DNA from 3 places in the Paenibacillus chartarius genome. Region 3 is predicted to be linked to each of the others. Evidence: riboswitches for the same ligand, from Rfam matches in the RefSeq annotation. Region 3 holds a riboswitch; each other region holds the start of a gene.
The links. A riboswitch is a leader RNA that binds a small molecule or an ion and turns the genes downstream of it on or off. The one in region 3 is predicted to bind cyclic di-GMP.
Positions count from the first base shown of each region.

Region 1: it holds a riboswitch for cyclic di-GMP, as region 3 does, so the genes downstream of both, ACFFK0_RS14295 (GTP cyclohydrolase I) here and ACFFK0_RS02840 (methyl-accepting chemotaxis protein) in region 3, are expected to answer to the same signal.
Region 2: it holds a riboswitch for cyclic di-GMP, as region 3 does, so the genes downstream of both, ACFFK0_RS19405 (HAMP domain-containing methyl-accepting chemotaxis protein) here and ACFFK0_RS02840 (methyl-accepting chemotaxis protein) in region 3, are expected to answer to the same signal.

Region 1 covers NZ_JBHLWN010000057.1:24,524-30,393, reverse strand. Annotated here, with positions in the region: gene ACFFK0_RS14300 (PAS domain S-box protein) at 1-1,732, shown strand, start outside; cyclic di-GMP riboswitch class I at 1,964-2,048, shown strand; gene ACFFK0_RS14295 (GTP cyclohydrolase I) at 2,126-2,383, shown strand; gene ACFFK0_RS14290 (6-carboxytetrahydropterin synthase) at 2,444-3,265, shown strand; gene ACFFK0_RS14285 (SDR family oxidoreductase) at 3,262-3,984, shown strand; gene ACFFK0_RS14280 (ATP-binding protein) at 4,069-4,962, shown strand; gene ACFFK0_RS14275 (hypothetical protein) at 4,959-5,474, shown strand; gene ACFFK0_RS14270 (alpha/beta hydrolase) at 5,471-5,870, shown strand, end outside.
Region 2 covers NZ_JBHLWN010000076.1:50,463-56,332, reverse strand. Annotated here, with positions in the region: gene ACFFK0_RS19425 (helix-turn-helix domain-containing protein) at 1-558, shown strand, start outside; gene ACFFK0_RS19420 (ABC transporter permease) at 865-1,791, shown strand; gene ACFFK0_RS19415 (carbohydrate ABC transporter permease) at 1,815-2,687, shown strand; gene ACFFK0_RS19410 (extracellular solute-binding protein) at 2,722-4,266, shown strand; cyclic di-GMP riboswitch class I at 4,493-4,592, shown strand; gene ACFFK0_RS19405 (HAMP domain-containing methyl-accepting chemotaxis protein) at 4,645-5,870, shown strand, end outside.
Region 3 covers NZ_JBHLWN010000016.1:9,722-15,591, reverse strand. Annotated here, with positions in the region: gene ACFFK0_RS02860 (hypothetical protein) at 1-89, opposite strand, end outside; partial or broken gene ACFFK0_RS02855 (pyridine nucleotide-disulfide oxidoreductase) at 225-404, opposite strand; gene ACFFK0_RS02850 (Rrf2 family transcriptional regulator) at 498-914, shown strand; gene ACFFK0_RS02845 (SDR family oxidoreductase) at 1,011-1,877, shown strand; cyclic di-GMP riboswitch class I at 2,121-2,205, shown strand; gene ACFFK0_RS02840 (methyl-accepting chemotaxis protein) at 2,337-3,926, shown strand; gene ACFFK0_RS02835 (YmaF family protein) at 4,029-4,388, opposite strand; gene ACFFK0_RS02830 (DUF421 domain-containing protein) at 4,610-5,128, shown strand; gene ACFFK0_RS02825 (bifunctional cytochrome P450/NADPH--P450 reductase) at 5,531-5,870, opposite strand, start outside.

The sequences.
Region 1 (5,870 bases), on a different contig from region 3:
TGATGTTTCCATTTCATTCTCAAATATTGATGACGGGCAAGGTCAGCTCATCGGCATGATCGCCATATACCGGGACATTACCGACTCAAAGGTGAAGGAAATGAAGATGGAGGAGAGCAGACAGAGGTACATGTCGTTGTTCGAACATAATCCCGATGCTGTCTTTGCAACGGACTCCGAAGGACGATTTCAGAGCTTTAACCGAAAAACGTTGGACATTGCCGGTTATTCGATTGAAGAGCTCGAAGGGATGCCTTTTCATTCATTTATTCATCCGGACGATTTGCCGCGGGCGATTGAAGGGTTCGGTAAAGCGATGGCCGGCAGCGTTCAAACCGAAGAGCTCCGGATAGCGGATAGGCGCAGATCGGGTATATACCTTTACATGAGCATTACTTCGCTGCCCATATACGTGAATGGCGAAATCGAGGGTGTCTACGGCATCGCCCAAAATATATCCCATTTAAAACAAGCCAGCATGGAGCTCGAAGAGAGCAACGAGCGGTACAAATCGCTGTTTGATCATCATCCCGATGCAGTCTTTACCATTGATCTTGAAGGCCGCTTTCAAACGTTTAACGACAATACGATTGAAGTAACCGGCTATTCCCGAGAAGAGCTTCAAAATTTGCCGTTCGCTCCCGTCATTCATCCGGAAGATTTGTCGAGGGTTAATGAACACTTCGAAAAAGCGATACGAGGCGACGTGCAAAAATATGAGCTTCGAGCTATACGCAAAGGCGATACCGATTATTCCGTGATATCCGTTACGAACATTCCGATTTATATCGACGGTGAAGTCCGTGGCGTTTACGGCATCGCCAAGGTGATTACAGAGCTGAAGAGGGCAAGGGAAGAGCTTATGCAAAGCGCAGAGAGACATCGCCAGCTTGTTGAAATCATCCCCGATCCACTTATTGTCATTGCCGCAGACAAGCTGCAATATATCAACCGCGCCGGCGTTGAATGCCTTGGTCTTGATAAAGAAACGGACGTGAGAAACTATACATTCATCGATCTGGTACATCCCGATTCTTGGGGAGAAGCCCGTATGGTGATCGATACGATACAGGTAACCGGTGAATTTAAAGGATCGAAAGAATTGATATTCAGGCGCAAGGACGGAACTCCGTTTTATGCGGAGATCAGCGGCATTCGTCTTGAAGATCATACCTCCCCCGGTTCTCTCATGATTTTCAGGGATATCACCAAAAGAAAAAAAACGGAAGAAACTATTCAATTTTTGGCCTATCACGATTCCTTAACGAGTCTGCCGAATCGGGTTCGTTTTCATCAATTGGTGGAGAGCGGCAATCAGGAGAATCGATGCGGAGGAATGGTGTTCCTGGATTTGGACCGGTTCAAGATAATCAACGATACGCTGGGACATCGAACGGGAGACTTTCTGCTTCAGGAAGTAAGCCGGCGATTGCGTCAGATGGTCGGCGGCATCTTTTCCAGGCTTGGCGGAGACGAGTTCACGGGATATTTTCCGAATGCCGATAGGGAGTCGATGAAACAAATCGTTGCGGAAATGAATCTGCTGTTGTCCAGACCCTATAGGATAGAAGGTCATGAACTGTCGGTATCTTCAAGCATCGGAATCAGCTTATATCCGAATGACAGCAAGGAAGTCGACATTCTCCTTCAACAAGCGGACACGGCGCTTTACGAAGCGAAGAAAAACGGCGGGAACGGATACGCTTTCTATAAGGCGAAGCAGAAGGTCTAAAGGAACTACCGCATTCAGTCCTCCGTTTCGGGCTGGGTTTTTCTCGTTATTCCTTCGAGGAGACCAAAGTGGAGGGGTTGCTTGTTCGTTGCTCGTTTCATGACCTGTGTAGTCAAAGGGCATGGAAATTAATAACTGCAAGATTTGTAGAAAAATCTTTTATTATGTCGAATTTTGTATTATAATCTGTATATACCACCGTATTTTGTCACGAATTTAATGTAATTCCTTAACGACAAATGGCAAACCTTTCGAAAGATAGGGACGCAAAGCCACGGGTCTAAAGCGGTCACGCTATGACAGCCGGGTTGCCGAAAAAGGATAGGATGCATGCGGATCCAGTCCTGCTTTTCGGGACTGGATTTTTCATTTTACAACAGGAGGCCTGAGATTATGAATCCGCTGCTCAATAACATCGTAAAGCCAACAGAACCCATACAAGAATGTATCCGCAGCCTGCTCCGGGAAATCGGCGAAGTACCAGCACGCGAAGGACTGCGCGATACGCCGAAACGAGTGGCCGAGATGTACAAGGAAGAGTTCGCCGGTGTTGGCGACGCTCAAAAGGGGAGTTTTCGGCGACAATATCGCACTTTGCGAGGAATTCGAGCGTTCCCTGTCAAGGGGTTAAAATTGGCAGAATCCATATAAGAGGACATTCCTCTTCTTCCGCTGAAACATGAGATTAAGACACAAGTGAGGGGGGCTGGCGTGCCGGTTTTATCGCGAACTATCGATTTTTCCGCCACTCATGTATATCGGGTGCCGCATTGGAGCGAGGAAGAGAATCGCCGGGTTTTCGGACCCTGCAGCAACCCGAATGGTCACGGGCACGATTATAAACTGGACATCATGGTCAAAGGAAGCCTCAATGAAGCTTCCGGCATCGTCGTCAACACGACGGAAATCAAACGCATCGTGAATTCATTTGTCGCTGCGGAACTGGACGGCAAATTCCTGGACCGCGAACATCCCTGGTTTCGGACACGCATTCCCACGACGGAAAATCTGGTTTCCTATATTTGGCAGTGCCTTGAACACCGGTTTGAAGTATGCCAACTACATCGAATCCGGCTATATGAGAACCATTACTTATCGTCGGCAAAGGAGGCGGGCGGGATGATTCAGCTTACGAGAAAATATCATTTCTGCGCAGCGCATCGTTTACATAGCGATCAGTTATCGCCTGAGGAGAACGTCCGGTTATTCGGGAAGTGCAACAATCCTCACGGGCACGGCCACAATTATTATTTGGACGTAACCGTGAATGGCGAACCTGACCCGGTTACCGGCATGATCGTCAATCTTGCCGAACTTGACGAGATCGTCGATCAAGTTGTACTTGACGAATTTGACCATAAGCATTTGAATTTGGATACCGACCGCTTCCGCAATTTGAATCCGACGTCGGAAGTCGTGGCGATGGTGATCTACAACATGCTTCAGCCTCATATTCCGAATCTGTACAAGATCGGGCTATGGGAAACCGAGAAAAATTATTTTGAGTACTTCGGTCCCAAGGAGAGGTCATGATCGACTGCGGAAGGCATGTTCGGGGCAAGACGATCGTCATTACCGGAGCAAGCAAAGGGATCGGCAAACAAACGGCCGAGCTGCTGAGCGGTCTTGGAGCCAATCTGGTTCTCGGTGCCAGAGATGGCGAAGAATTATCCCGCTTTGCTTCCACTTTGAAATCGGAAGTGTATCCGGTACCGGTCGATGTATCCGAGGAACGGGCTGTAAACCAGTTTGCCGAGGCGGCGATCACGCGTTTCGGAAATGTATACGCTCTCATTAACTGTGCTGGAACCGGTGTGTTCGACTCTGTATTATCGCTGGCCGCCGAGGATTTCGATCGAATGATCGCCGTCAATCTGCGAGGCACGTTCCTTTGCTGCAAAGCGTTCGGACGGCATATGGCGGAGCGGGGAGAGGGGAGAATGATCAACGTCGTATCGATTGCCGGCGCTACGGCGCTTCCCGGATGCGGCGGCTATTCTGCCTCGAAATTCGGAGTGCTGGGATTATCCCGAGTACTGCAGGCTGAGCTTCGGGGTAAGGGTATTCAAGTGACGGCCGTACTGCCGGGAGCAGTGGCTACCCCGTTCTGGGACCGAATGGACAGCAAGCCGGATATGTCGCAGATGATACCTGTTCAAACGTTAGCCCGGCATTTGATTTATATTTTATGCCAGCCTGAAGGTGCATCCATTGATGAAATAACGATCATGCCCCCACTCGGAATTTTATGAGGAGGCGGCCGATCCTAAATGAAGACCTTGCTGAGGAAACTGTTTGGTTCCGGTGAACCCCATGCGGAGGATCAGTCCCATGCTATGCCTCGGCCTGTATCGCTTCATAACTTGCAGGAGCACCGCAAAAGGGCGTTAATCGGATGGATCGCGAATCGGATGGGCGAGCTTCTTCGATTGGAGAGCTGTGCGTCCGGAGAGCTCGTATATGTTGCATTTGCGAAAGAGGCTTATACGGAAACCAAAGAGATCGCGGAAGATTATCTCTTATATTTGGGATCCTGCCTCGTCGATTGGGTCATGCAAGAGCGGGATGTATATTTGCGAATCAAAGAAATGCGCTTGCCCGACAAATACCATCAATGTTTGCTTGATGTATATGAAGAGATCGGAGAGGAGCTCCATAGCTGTTGTACACGGAAGCAAGCCGAATTCGCCGGACGAGATAGGGAAGAAGCGACGTGGCAAGTGTACCGGGATGTCATCCACGCGGTAACGCAGCAAAAGTTTTTGCTGATCCGGGAGGATGAAGTGGCGGCCTACCGACAAGGCACCGTCATTTGCGAAGCGGTCATTAAGGAAAGAGCGGATATTCCGAAGGCGCGGGATTCGGCCAAGCAATATTTGCTCGAGAACGGCATCCTGGCGGTTCATGTGATGAGCCATCTTCTCGTCATATCGGAAGCCGTGACCAATATCCTCAAGCATGCCAAGGAAGGCAAGATGACGATCGTTAAGACAGATACGTCGTTCAACGTATTGGTGGAAGATTCGGGTCCTGGCTTTCCCTTGAAGCTGCTCCCTTACACGACTCTAATGGCGGGGTATTCGACCAAAAAGTCCATGGGACAAGGCTTCACCTTAATGATGAAAATAGCCCAGCAGGTCGTACTCTCGACGATTCCAAGCGTTGGAACCACTCTCATTCTCATTTTTTCCAGGAATCAAGGGGAACAAGGGGAGGTGCGGGACTCATGACCGATCAAAGACTGGAACGTAATCCAATCGCACTATTAGGCGAGCTGCTCGCGACAGAGGAAAAGACGACGGATATGCTCGAGCGTTTGGTCGGTAAGCAGATATTCGTGCGGGTGCTCAGTCAGCAGACAACAGGGAGAACGATACATCGGGAATCCGTTCTATATTCCGAAGAGCTTCCGTACATCGTATCTCATAACTTTGTCGTTATCGACTCCGAGCAAATACCGAGGCAGCTTCATGAGCTGATTGCTATAAAAAAAATAGGAATCGGCAAAGCGATGAATCAGCTGGAGCTTGCTTCATCCCGGCATGTTTGCACATATGGGTGGATAAAAAAGGATAATGTGGTTGATTTTGAAGGGAATTATTCTGACTTGCAGTGCGTTCAAGGCGAACAGTTCATTCCTTTCAAAAGGTACTCCATTACATTTCGTCCTTTTAACCGTCCGGGCATGCGTTTGATCGAATACTTCAATCCCATACTCATTCATACGAGAGAAGAGTGGTGAGTTCATTGAATCAAGTCACATCGTCCGGGGCGACCATCCGGAAAACGCTGTTGACAGCCAAACTGTTCGACCGGTTTTGGGACCGCTGGTTCGTACACGGCATTGCGGCGGCGGGGATTGCCGAACTGCGGCGGGAATTAACCGATATATCCCATTGGATCGAGGGGCTGCAGAGCCAGGCTCTTCAATATCAGAAAGCGGCGGCGGTTTGTGCCGAGAGCGGAAAATACGAGGAATCCGAGCATATGTGGCGAACCGCGGGTTTATACTATTACCTCATTCAGTGGATATATCCGGAAGTGACGGAGGACAAACGGTATTGGTTTGAACGCTGCAAGGCGATGTTCGAGAATGCGGATCGCCTTTCCGAAATTCCAATCATTCCGGTTTCGATCC
Region 2 (5,870 bases), on a different contig from region 3:
AGCAACGTCAGTATTAACGAATATCCCGTCATGCTGATGCAGCTCGTATCGAGGCTTCATCAAGTCATTCAGGAGAAGGGTGCGGCGGTGCATCATGTGCTCGGCGAAGGCGCCTCGTACGCCCAGCTGATGAAGCTGAGCTCGCACGGAGAGATTGTGGACTGGTTGAAGAGCCGGCTGCTTGCTCCAATCGGCCAGTATCTGAACCGGCAAGCGGAGAATCAGTATATGAGCATCGCGGGTAAGGTCATTCAGCTGATCCGGGAAAGATACAATCAGGATTTAACGCTGGAAGGCTGCGCGGCGGAGCTGAACTTTCATCCGGTGTATTTGGGCCGGGTATTTAAGAAGGAAACCGGCATGACATTCAGCGAGTATGTTGCGGATTACCGGATGAGGCTGGCCAAGGAATGGCTGGAGACGACTACGCTGAAAATCTCGGACATTTCGGACCAGCTGAACTACTCGAATACGACTGCCTTTATCCGGATGTTCCGCAAAGTGGTCGGCATGACGCCCGGGCAGTACCGCGAACGGTGCGGGCGGCCGGGAGAATAGGCCATGGCTTTCGCTTGAAGGCCTCCGTCTGACGGTGAAGCGCAAGTCTTCCCGCCGGACCGGGGGCCTTGCCTATGGGAACTCTTGAAGTTGCAATCGGTTTATGCAGGTTCGTTTCGGGTAACACGATCCGGGGAATCCGCGCAAATCAAAGGTTTGACGGGGGATTCGCAAGAAGTTGCATACGGTCCATAGCATGTTATCGCGTGCGGCTCAATAATGGGAGTAAGCGGCGAAGACAAGGCAGGATCATGAAAGGAGGCTGGGGACTACGAAGTGAATACACAAGTGAAAGCTGATACGCGCATTAAAGAAAGCGCTAACAACAAGTTGGGATGGGCGAAAGATGTGCTGAAGGACCGCTGGCTTTACTTGATGGCTTTGCCGGGGATCGTCTATTTTCTGATATTCAAATACGTGCCGATGTACGGCATCATTATGGCGTTCCAGGATTTCAAGCCGCACCTCGGTTTTTTCGGCAGTCCCTGGGTGGGGCTTCGGCATTTCGAGCGCTTCTTCGGCGAAGAGCAGTTCTGGATGCTGTTCCGCAATACGTTTGTGCTCGCCGTCTATAATTTGATTTTTTTCTTCCCGCTGCCGATCGTTCTTGCCTTAATGCTGAACGAAGTAAGGAGAGAGAGATTCAAACGGTTCGTGCAGACGCTCGTTTACATTCCGCACTTTGTTTCATGGGTCGTCGTCGTCGGGATTTTTTACATCTTGTTCACGACCGAAGGCGGAGCCGTCAATGAACTGATCTATGCGGTTTCCGGAGAGAAAATCGCGTTCCTGCTGGAGCCGGATTGGTTTCGGACGATGATCGTCTCGCAATCGGTCTGGAAGGAAGTCGGGTGGGGAACGATTATCTTCCTCGCCGCTCTCGCCGGGGTTGATTTACAGCTGTACGAAGCCGCCCGTATGGATGGAGCCGGCCGTTGGCGCCAGCTGTGGCACATCACCTTGCCCGCCATCCGCAGTACGATCGTCATCCTGCTCATTCTCCGGCTCGGCCATTTTCTCGATTCGGGCTTCGAGCACATCTTCCTCATGCTGACTCCGACGAACCGCGAGGTCGGCGAAGTGTTCGATACGTATGTGTACGTCAAAGGCTTGACGCAAGGGCAATTCGGCTACAGTGCGGCGGTCGGCCTGTTCAAATCGGTCGTAGGGCTGCTGCTCGTGCTCGCCGCGAACTGGCTGGCCAAGCGCTTCGGTGAAGAGGGCGTTTATTGACCTCTGCAGAAAGGAGACGGATCATGAACCACGACAATACATGGAGCAACCGGCTGTTCGATGCGGTCAATTACAGCTTGCTGAGTCTGATTGGGCTCGTCTGCATCTTGCCGTTCGTGTATGTGCTGGCGGTTTCGTTCACAGCTCCGCATATCGTGGCGCAGGGAGGCTTTATCCTGTACCCGAAGGAGTTTTCGCTGGCAGCCTACCAGTACATTTTCTCCTCGAATACGCTGGTGCGAAGCTTGGGCGTTTCCATCTATGTCACTTTGCTCGGTACGCTCATCAACCTGGTGCTCACGTCGCTGCTGGCGTATCCGCTTTCGCGGCCCAGCTTCAAGGGGCGCCGCCTCATTTTGCTGGCCGTGCTGTTTACGATGCTGTTCAACGGCGGTCTCATTCCCACTTATTATGTGGTCAAGTCGCTGGGCATGATCGACTCCCTCTGGTCGCTCATGATTCCGTCGGCGATCAGCGCCTTTAATCTGATCGTGCTCAAAAACTTTTTCCAGCAAATCCCCGAGGGGCTGGAGGACTCTGCGAAAATCGACGGCTGCAACGATCTCGGCATTCTGCTGCGTATCGTCATCCCGCTGTCGCTGCCGGCCATGGCCACCTTCGGCTTGTTTTACGCAGTCGATCATTGGAACAAGTTTTTCAGCGCCGTTATGTATATTAACACGAATACAAAATGGCCGATTCAAGTTGTTCTGCGGGAAATCGTCATCAATGCGAGCAGCCGGATCGGCGACACGAACATGGATGAAATGAATATTCAGCCGCTGACGATCAAGATGGCGGTCATCGTGTTCGCAACGCTGCCGATTATCGCGGTTTACCCGTTCCTGCAGAAGCATTTTGCGAAAGGCGTTCTGCTCGGTTCGGTCAAAGGATAACCAGAAACGTATCATAGGGGAGGTTTACTTTGTGATGAGAAGAAACAAGAAGCTTACCTGGACAGTGTTAGCCTTGAGCGGTACGATGGCGCTGTCGGTCGCCTGCAGCAGCACCGGAGGCCAGTCGTCTGCCGGTCAAACTTACGGGGACAAACCGGCTGCCGCGGCCGAGGATACGACGCCGCTTAACCTGACCATCGCCTTCACCCAGGTCGGGGACATTCCGGCCAAGGGCAATCCCGTGGAGAAGGCCATCGAGAAGTATACAAACACGAAGATCGACTTCCAGTGGATTCCTTCCTCCGCCTATAACGATAAAATCAACGTGATGCTGGCCTCCAACGAAATGCCGAAGCTGCTGAAGGTGAACCAGGGCCCGACGGTTACGAACGCGATCGAGTCGCAATTATTTTGGGAAGTCGGTCCGTATTTGAAGGATTATAAGAATTTGAACGCGCAAAACAAGCAGTTCTTCGAAAATATTTCGGTCGAAGGCAACATATACGGCGTACCGCTGTACCGCAACATGGGGCGCGGGGCTGCCGTATATCGCAAAGATTGGTTGGATGCGCTGAACCTGACCTATCCGAAGACGCTCGATGAGTGGTACAACGTACTGAAAGCGCTGACACTGAACGATCCGGACAAAAACGGGAAGAACGATACGTACGGCATGGTGCTGCACAAGAAATACAATGAAGGCCAAGCGTCGATGATTACCCGCTTCGCCGTCATGATGGGCGGCGTCAACAAGTGGGGCGTCGACAAGGACGGCAATTTCACTCCGGAGTATACGACACCCGAGTTTCTCGACGTACTGAAGATGTTCCGCCGTTTGTACACGGAAAACTTGATCAATCAGGATTTCGCCGTCATCGATGCGACCGAGGCGGAGAAGCTGATGGATACCGGCCGGGCCGGCATCCGGTTCGGTGTCGCGACGAACGGCAAGAGCCAGCAGGACCGTCTGAACAAGACGAATCCGAAAGCGGTCGTCGACGTAGCCAGCTTCGAAGGGCCGAAAGGGATTCGCATCGCATCGGAGAACGGTAACAACGGCTTCCTCGTTATTCCGAAATCGGCGGTGAAGACGGAGGAGGAGATGAAGCGGGTGCTCGGCTTCCTCGATAAGCTGATGGATCCGGAGATGTCCACGCTGCTGCTCCGCGGCATCGAAGGAACGCACTTCGCCAATACGGCCGACGGCAAGACGGAGTTTATCGGCGACGGCTTCAATATGTTCCAGCGTGAAGTGAAGCCGTACCGGGATAATCTCACCGTGCTCGAAGGCTACAATGTGAAGCCGCTCAAGGACGTGCCGATCGGGGAGAAAGGGACGAAGATGGAGTCGGACGGCATCAAGTATATCGTCCCCAACCCGGCGCTCACGCTGAAGTCGATGACGTATTCGGAGCGGGGCTCGGAGCTCGATCAGATGATGATGGACGCGCAAACGAAATTTATTATGGGCAAGATCGACGAAGCCGGCTGGCAGGAGGAAATCAACAAGTGGAAAAAAGCGGGCGGCGACAAGCTGATAGCGGAATATAAAGCGGCCTATCAGAAGCTGAAGAAGTAGGACGCAACCGCTTAAGGAAATCGATGATAAAGAGGTTTTGTTTCACTTCAGAGTGAGACAAAGCCTTTTTCATTTTCAGAAATGAAACTGAACATTCATAATTTCACGAGCGATATCACTTTTTAAGAAGGAATCGGTCTATTTCCAAAGAGAATTATCATACTAGAAACGACTTGTATCGACATAATTAGATAAATAATGTCGAATTATGCGGAGAAATCAACCATCTCCATAAAGGCAAACCCGTTGAAAGGTGGGGGCGCAAAGCTGCGGGCCTAAGGCTTCTAGCGAACAAACGCGGAAGCTACGGCAGCCGGGTTGCCGTAAAAGGATGGATTGACAGGGAATCCACAAGGGGAAAAAGGAGAGAACGTACATATGAATCTGTTACGTAACATGAGCATCCGCAAGCAAATTGCAATTGGTTTTATCGGGGTATTGATTTTATTGATCGGCATATCTTCCTTCTCGCTGTTCAAAATGATCGCCATGCAGAAGCAATTCAAGAATACGGTCGACGTTACGCTTGCCAATCAGCTGAAGGTTCAGCAGATGAATTCGGATTTAAGGCAGATCTTAAATGGCATGCGGGGGTATTTGCTGTTTTCCGACGAATCGCTGATGACCCAGTCGAAAGACGCCTCCAAGAGAGTGAATCAATCGATCGACGGTCTGATGAATACGTTGGAAACGGAAAAAAATAAAGCGATCCTTCGCGACATTCAAGCCAATGTGAAAAACTATATGCCCCTTCTCGATCAAATTCAAGTGACAGGAAAAACGGATGTAGAAAAGGCGAAATTAATAGCGATTGACGGTAGAAAGTTTATCAACACCGCTACTGATCTGTCGGAACAGATGGTTGTGAACTTGAACGATATGTCCGATAACACGGTCGCCAAAGGTGAGCAGGATGTGCAAACGAATATCGTCCTCGTCTCGATTATGTCCGGTATCGCGCTATTGTTAGGCTTGGCCGCCTGCATTATCGTCTACGTATCCACAAGCGGTTTGGTGAAGAAGATCAATCAGCTGACCCAGCATGTCTTCTCCAGCTCGCAGGAAATTATGGCCAGCAATGAAGAGATTGCCGCAGGCAGCCAGACGCAGGCGCGAGCCGCCGAAACGTCCAATGCGATGGTCAACGAAATGACAGCTGCCGTCCAGAGCGTAGCCGAAAACTCGGAAAAGGCGAGCTATGCGGCGGAGCAGGTTGTAGATCTCGCCGAGAACGGCAACCAAATCATTCAGCAAACCATTACGGGCATGAAAGACATCTCGTTAAAAATTGAAGAGCTCGCCGTCCGTTCCGAGAAGATCGGCGACATTATTGAAGTGATCGACGAGATTGCGGATCAGACCAATTTGCTGGCGCTGAACGCCGCACTGGAAGCCGCTCGCGCAGGCTCCGCAGGCAAGGGCTTCGCCGTTGTCGCCGACGAGGTGCGCAAGCTGGCCGAGCGCAGCAGCACCGCTACGAAAGAAATCGCCGGCTTGATCAAAGCGATTCAGCAAAATACGAAAGAAGCGGTCGTTACCGCCAAGACGGGGGACGAAGCGTCTCTGAGGGCGGGAAGCGCCTTTACCGAAATCAGAAGGACGAT
Region 3 (5,870 bases):
TCGGGAGCGGGGTGGATGGCGGCGAAGTAAGCACCAATCAGCGGCACAATAAGCAGAATGAGCAGCGAATACCATTTGGATTGCAGCATCGTTTCGACTCCTTTTTAGGTACTGTTCCCTTACGGAAGGAACCATTTCATTGTTTCATGTCGTTCCATCTTTTGTAAATAGTTCCATATAAGGATTCTTAAACCTTCCCTCTATCCTACTGCAAGGGTCCTTCACCCCAAATCGACCATATCCGGTCCGCTGATTTCCATAATCGCATAGCAGGTTTCAAACCAAGCCCGTCTGGTCATACCTTTGTCGTTCTCGATCAACAGCGTCCTCTTGCCCATTTTGTCGGCAAACAGTGCCGCACTGGCGCCGGCAGGAACGGAACCGATAATCGCAATTTCGTACAAAGATGGCAGCATTCCTGCAAGCGCAGCTCGGCAAAATGATCATTGACATTGCTTGGGGTAGTAACTAAAATGGTTACAACGGTGGTGTTGCAAATGAAACAAATCAGCACGCGATTCTCGATTGCCGTTCACATTCTCTCCTTGATTGCGGTTAGCCCGGACGATTGTACCGGAGATTTCATTGCGGGCAGCGTCAATACGAATCCCGTTATCATCAGGAGAATCATGGGAATGCTGAAGAAGGCGGGTTTCGTGGAGGTCCGGCCCGGTGTGGGCGGCGCTTCCCTGCTCAAGAGTCCCGAGCATATTACGCTGCTTGATATTTACCGCGCGGTCCAGGTCATTGAAGAGAACCAGTTATTCCGTTTGCATGAAAATCCGAATCCGCAATGCCTTGTCGGGCGGAATATCGAGCAGTCTCTTCAATCCGAATTGATGGAAGCCCAGTCCGCTATGGAAACCAAGCTGCAGCAGACGACTTTGAGCCAGCTGATATCGCGATTCAAATAAATGAGAGCTCTTGATGGGCTTTTATTTTATACACGTTGTAACCATTTATGTTATAACATGATCTGTTACAACATTATCTTACTAGGAGGTATTTCAATGAAACTGCTAGTCACAGGCGCAACAGGAAATTTGGGGTCGAAGGTCGTTGAAGCATTATTAAAATCCGTACCCGCGGATCGGCTTGCCGTCAGCGTGCGGAATCCGAATAAAGCGGAGGGCTTGCGCGCACAAGGAGTAGACGTTCGGTATGGAGATTTCGACAGCCCGGAAACTTTGGATACGGCCTTCGCGGGCATCGATCGCTTGCTGATCATCTCCGCCGACGGCGATAACGAAACGAGAATACGGCAGCATACCGATGCTGTTGCCGCCGCCGCGCGTGCCGGAGTGAAATTTATTGCTTATACCAGCTTGGCGAATGCGGGCGAGAGCACGATTTTCCTGGCTCCCGTGCACCGAGTGACCGAAGAAGCCATCGTCAAGACAGGCATCCCCTACTCGTTCTTGCGTAACAACTGGTACCTGGAGAACGAGCTCGGCAGCATAAAGGGTGTGCTTGCAGGAGCGCCGTGGGTCACTTCCGCAGGATCGGGGAAAGTCGGTTGGGCTCTGCAGCAGGATTACGCGGAGGCGGCTGCAGCCGTACTCGCGGGCAGCGGACACGACAATACGATCTACGAGCTCTCAGGCAAGCTGTTGACCCAGGAACAACTCGCGGCTGCTCTTGGTACGGTGGTAAACAAGGAAGTGCCTGTCCATCAGATCGATGACGCCGCTTATGCAGACATGCTGAAGGGAGCGGGCGTGCCCGATTTCGTCATCCCGATTCTTGTCGGTATCCAGCAAGGGATTCGGGATGGCGCGCTGGAGATCGAAAGCAGCGACTTCGAAAAGCTGCTCGGCCGGCCGGTTACGCCGATTACCACAGGCTTAAGCCAAATTGTGAACCACCTTGCGAAGTAAATATTTCTGACGAAACCGGCCTTACGGATGTGAGGCCGGTTTATTATTTCGATATGCTTCCACCGGGGTTGGCTCTTCGAGAGTTTGCTTCTCGATCACCTGCCTGGGGACTCTCAAGGACTTTCAGCATTTATGTTCGATGTTTCATTCAGACTCATTTTTCCAGAAAAAATTTTACTTTAAATCGACATAAAACATGTTATTATTACATTATATATCAAATAATGTCGAAATGTGACGAACCAGCTGAAAAGGCAAACCCGCCGAAAGACGGGGACGCAAAACTTCGGGCCTACGGCAATTGCGCTAAGGCAGCCGGGTTGCCAATTGGGGGGGACAACAGCGCAAGACTGCCCTAATGGTTAGGGCATTTTTTTGTTTCTCGGCAGCATGCCGATTGGAGTACATAGGTTCAGGAAACCGCTCACTACCCATCACAACCATCGGAGGAATCATGCAATGGGCTTATTCAAAAATCTTAAGGTCGGTGTCAAAATCAATTTGTTGATCGTGATCAGCGTCGTTTCACTGATCGTGGTCGGTATTCTCGGTTACCGGGGGATGGCGGAAATGAACGCCGATGCCGATGCGATGTACAAGGAACAGCTGACGCCGGTCAAGGCGCTAAGCAAAATCCAAATCAACACATTAAAGAGTGAATCCGCCATTCTTGAGTTAATGATAACTACGAACGACTCCAAAAATAAAGAGCTGAACGAAGAAATCGAGAAGCTGGTTGCAGAATCGGACACGCTGATGAGCGATTATCAAAACACTCAGCTGGACCCTGAGGAAAAGGACAACGTCGCCAAATACACCCAGGTTGTTACAAGATACAAAGAAGCCCGCAAAGAAGTCATGGACCTCGCTTTTCAGAACAAAAACACCGAAGCGTATTCCGTCTTTGTCAATAAGCTGGACACGTTAAGCAATCAAAGAAGAGACATCTTGACGAATTTGATCGACTATAATACGCGGACAGCGGAGAAGTCGAACGAAGAAAACGCTGCGTCCTTCGCATCGACGCGAAATATTACGATTGCCATCGTCATTGCAGCGCTGCTGCTCAGCATCAGCTTCGGCTATGCGATCGCAAGGTCAATCTCTCGTCCGCTGAACCGGGTGCTCGGAATTTTGGACAAGGTGGCGGACGGCGATTTGCGGGAAACGACGGATATCGATTCGAAGGATGAAATCGGCCGTCTGGCGAATGCGCTCAACAACACGGTAAACAGCTTGAAATCAACCGTTGGCGGCATCCTCTCGTCGGCAGAGAACGTCTCCGCGGCAGCAGAGCAAATCTCGGCAAGCTCCGAGGAGATCGCTACGGGCAGCAGCGTTCAGGCTCAGGAGGCGCAGTCGATCAACGAGCTGTTCAAGGAATTGTCCGCAGCCATCAATTCCGTCGCGGAAAGCGCGGAGCAGGCATCCGAGCTGTCCAACAAAACGATGATGATGGCGCAGGAAGGCGGCAAGGTTGTAGAACACTCGATTCAGGGAATGAATTCGATCAATCGCCAGATGACATTGCTCGCCGAGGATTCCAACAAAATCGGAGAAATCATTGGCGTCATTGACGATATTTCGGAGCAGACGAACTTGCTTGCCTTGAATGCCGCGATCGAGGCGGCACGGGCCGGCGAACAAGGAAGAGGGTTTGCCGTCGTCGCCGATGAGGTGCGTAAGCTGGCGGAACGAAGCAGCGAAGCGACCAAGCAAATTACCGCCATTATTACCGGCATGCAAAATAATACGAAGCTTAGCGTGGACGCCGTTGGCGAAGGGACGACTGCTTCGAAGAAATCGGGCGAAGCGTTCCAGACGATCTTGTCAGTCGTGAATGAAACCGCCCATAAGGTGGCGGAAATCGCCGCCGCCTGCGAGGAGCAAGCCGCACAATCGACGGAAGTACTGAGCTCGATTGAGAAGATTTCCGCTAGTACCGAGGAAGCAGCGGCCAGCAGTCAAGAAACCGCTTCGACCTCCCAATCGCTGGCACATCTGGCGATGGAGCTGAATAAGTCGGTCGCGATTTTCAAAGTTAGCTGATCCCGCACATCGAACAGGCGCCGGCCATAGAGGCCGGTGCCTGTTTGGGCTATTAACAGAAGGGAGACCATGACGGTGTCATTTCTATCATTGTGAGGACGTTCAAACAAGCGGCTTCTGAATCAACGTTGCAAAGTTAAATGGATGCCTGTGACCTTCATTTAACGTGGTTTTCCCTGTAACAAAGTGAACATGCTTACCGTTACCGACCGGAATGGCCGGACCGGTACGAATTTTTTTAAGCTTGTGGAAATGGTCTACGAAATCGGTCCGAGACAAGTCAATTTCATGAATATGACTTTTCCCGAAAGGGATGGCTTCTCCTGTTACCCCTGCAAACCGGTGGTTGTGGCGATCCTCCCCTTCTTCCGCTAATTTCGTGCTGCCTGTGAACTCATGGACATGGGTCTGTGCCAGCCGAATTCTCGTCTTGCTTTTCAGTATTAATTTTTTGTTGAGCATGAAAACCCTACATCTCCCTTCGCCGGTTTCACGCTCATTATAAATGACGAAATTTTTGTCCGATAAGAGCCAACAGCCTAAAGATAAACTTACTCCCCACCCCGGCGTTCCCAATAGTCTAATGATGAATAAATCGGGACATAATGAAAAGCAAATCATTTGGAAAGTAAAAAGGATGTGGCGAAGGGACCTTGTTTACTTTCGTTTATGAAGCGATCGTCATGATCATTTCCGGCTTCATTCTCTTGAGAATTGCAGGAAAAAAAATCATTGCCGAAATGACCCCTTTAGAGATGGTTACGATATTATCGATCGGAACCATTATTGGACATGCCGTAGCCGAAAATGATATATGGCAAACGGTTGCTTGCATCGGAATATTCGTTCTTATTATGGTGGTCTTTCAAAAGCTGGCGCTTCACATCCCCTTTGTTGAAAGGCTTTTGATCGGCAAGCCCACCATGGTTGTCAAGGACGGTCAAATTCAAACGAAGCAGCTGCGGAAGCTGCGCTTGACCGAGGATCAGCTTGAAATGAGAATACGCCAAAAGGGTATCTCCCGAATCTCCGACTTACGCACCGCAACGGTTGAAGTGAACGGGCGATTCGGCTACGAATTAATCGATTCGGCCCGGCCCGTCACACGCGGCGAGTTGGAAGAGCTTCTCTCGTTGTTGAAGATAAACGTGGAATTATCGAAGTCTCAACCTGCCGAAGTGTTCGACCGTTTACGGGAATAAACAACTGGAGCAGCAGAAAGCGACGGCAAGTGGCCAGGAAGCAGGCACTCATAGCCCCCATGCGTCCAAGATCGAGGCTGACCTGGCTTCTTCAAATTTCTCGCGCGAACCCGCATATCCCCGCCCTCCACGCCGACTTCCTTTTCATCGATCCCCTCAAGCCCGCCTATGCAATGCCCCCGATGACAGGCTTGCCTGCTTCGCTGATGTATAAAGGATTCCGAAGCCCCTATTCTGGGGATCTACCCGCTCTCCCGCAAAATAGCGGATTTCGAGGGATCTATCCCGCGTCCTCTAAACTTGCATGCCAGCCATTCCCGAGCAAAATTACGGTTTCGGAAACCTCTATTTCGCAAAAGGAACATCCAAAAGGGGGCCGCTTGACCAAGCAGCCCCCTCGTATTACATCCCCGTCCAAACATCCTTCGCATAGCTTCCATTCGATTGAAGCTGCTGCAGCCATTGTTCGGCCGCTTGCCGGTCGGCCCCATGGACTTGCATATAAGCTTTCTGCAGCTCGCTTTCTACATCCGGCGCCATCCGGGTGCCGTCACCGCATACGTACAGCCGTCCGCCGCCGTCCAGAATGCGGATCAGCTCCGCCGCGTGGCCCGCCATAAGATGCTGCACGTACGTTTTCGGCACACCATCCGCCCGGGAAAATGCCGTATGCAGGGTAACGACCCCATCTCTCGCATATTGCTCCAGCTCTTCGCGGTAGAGGAAGTCCGCCTCGTTCCTG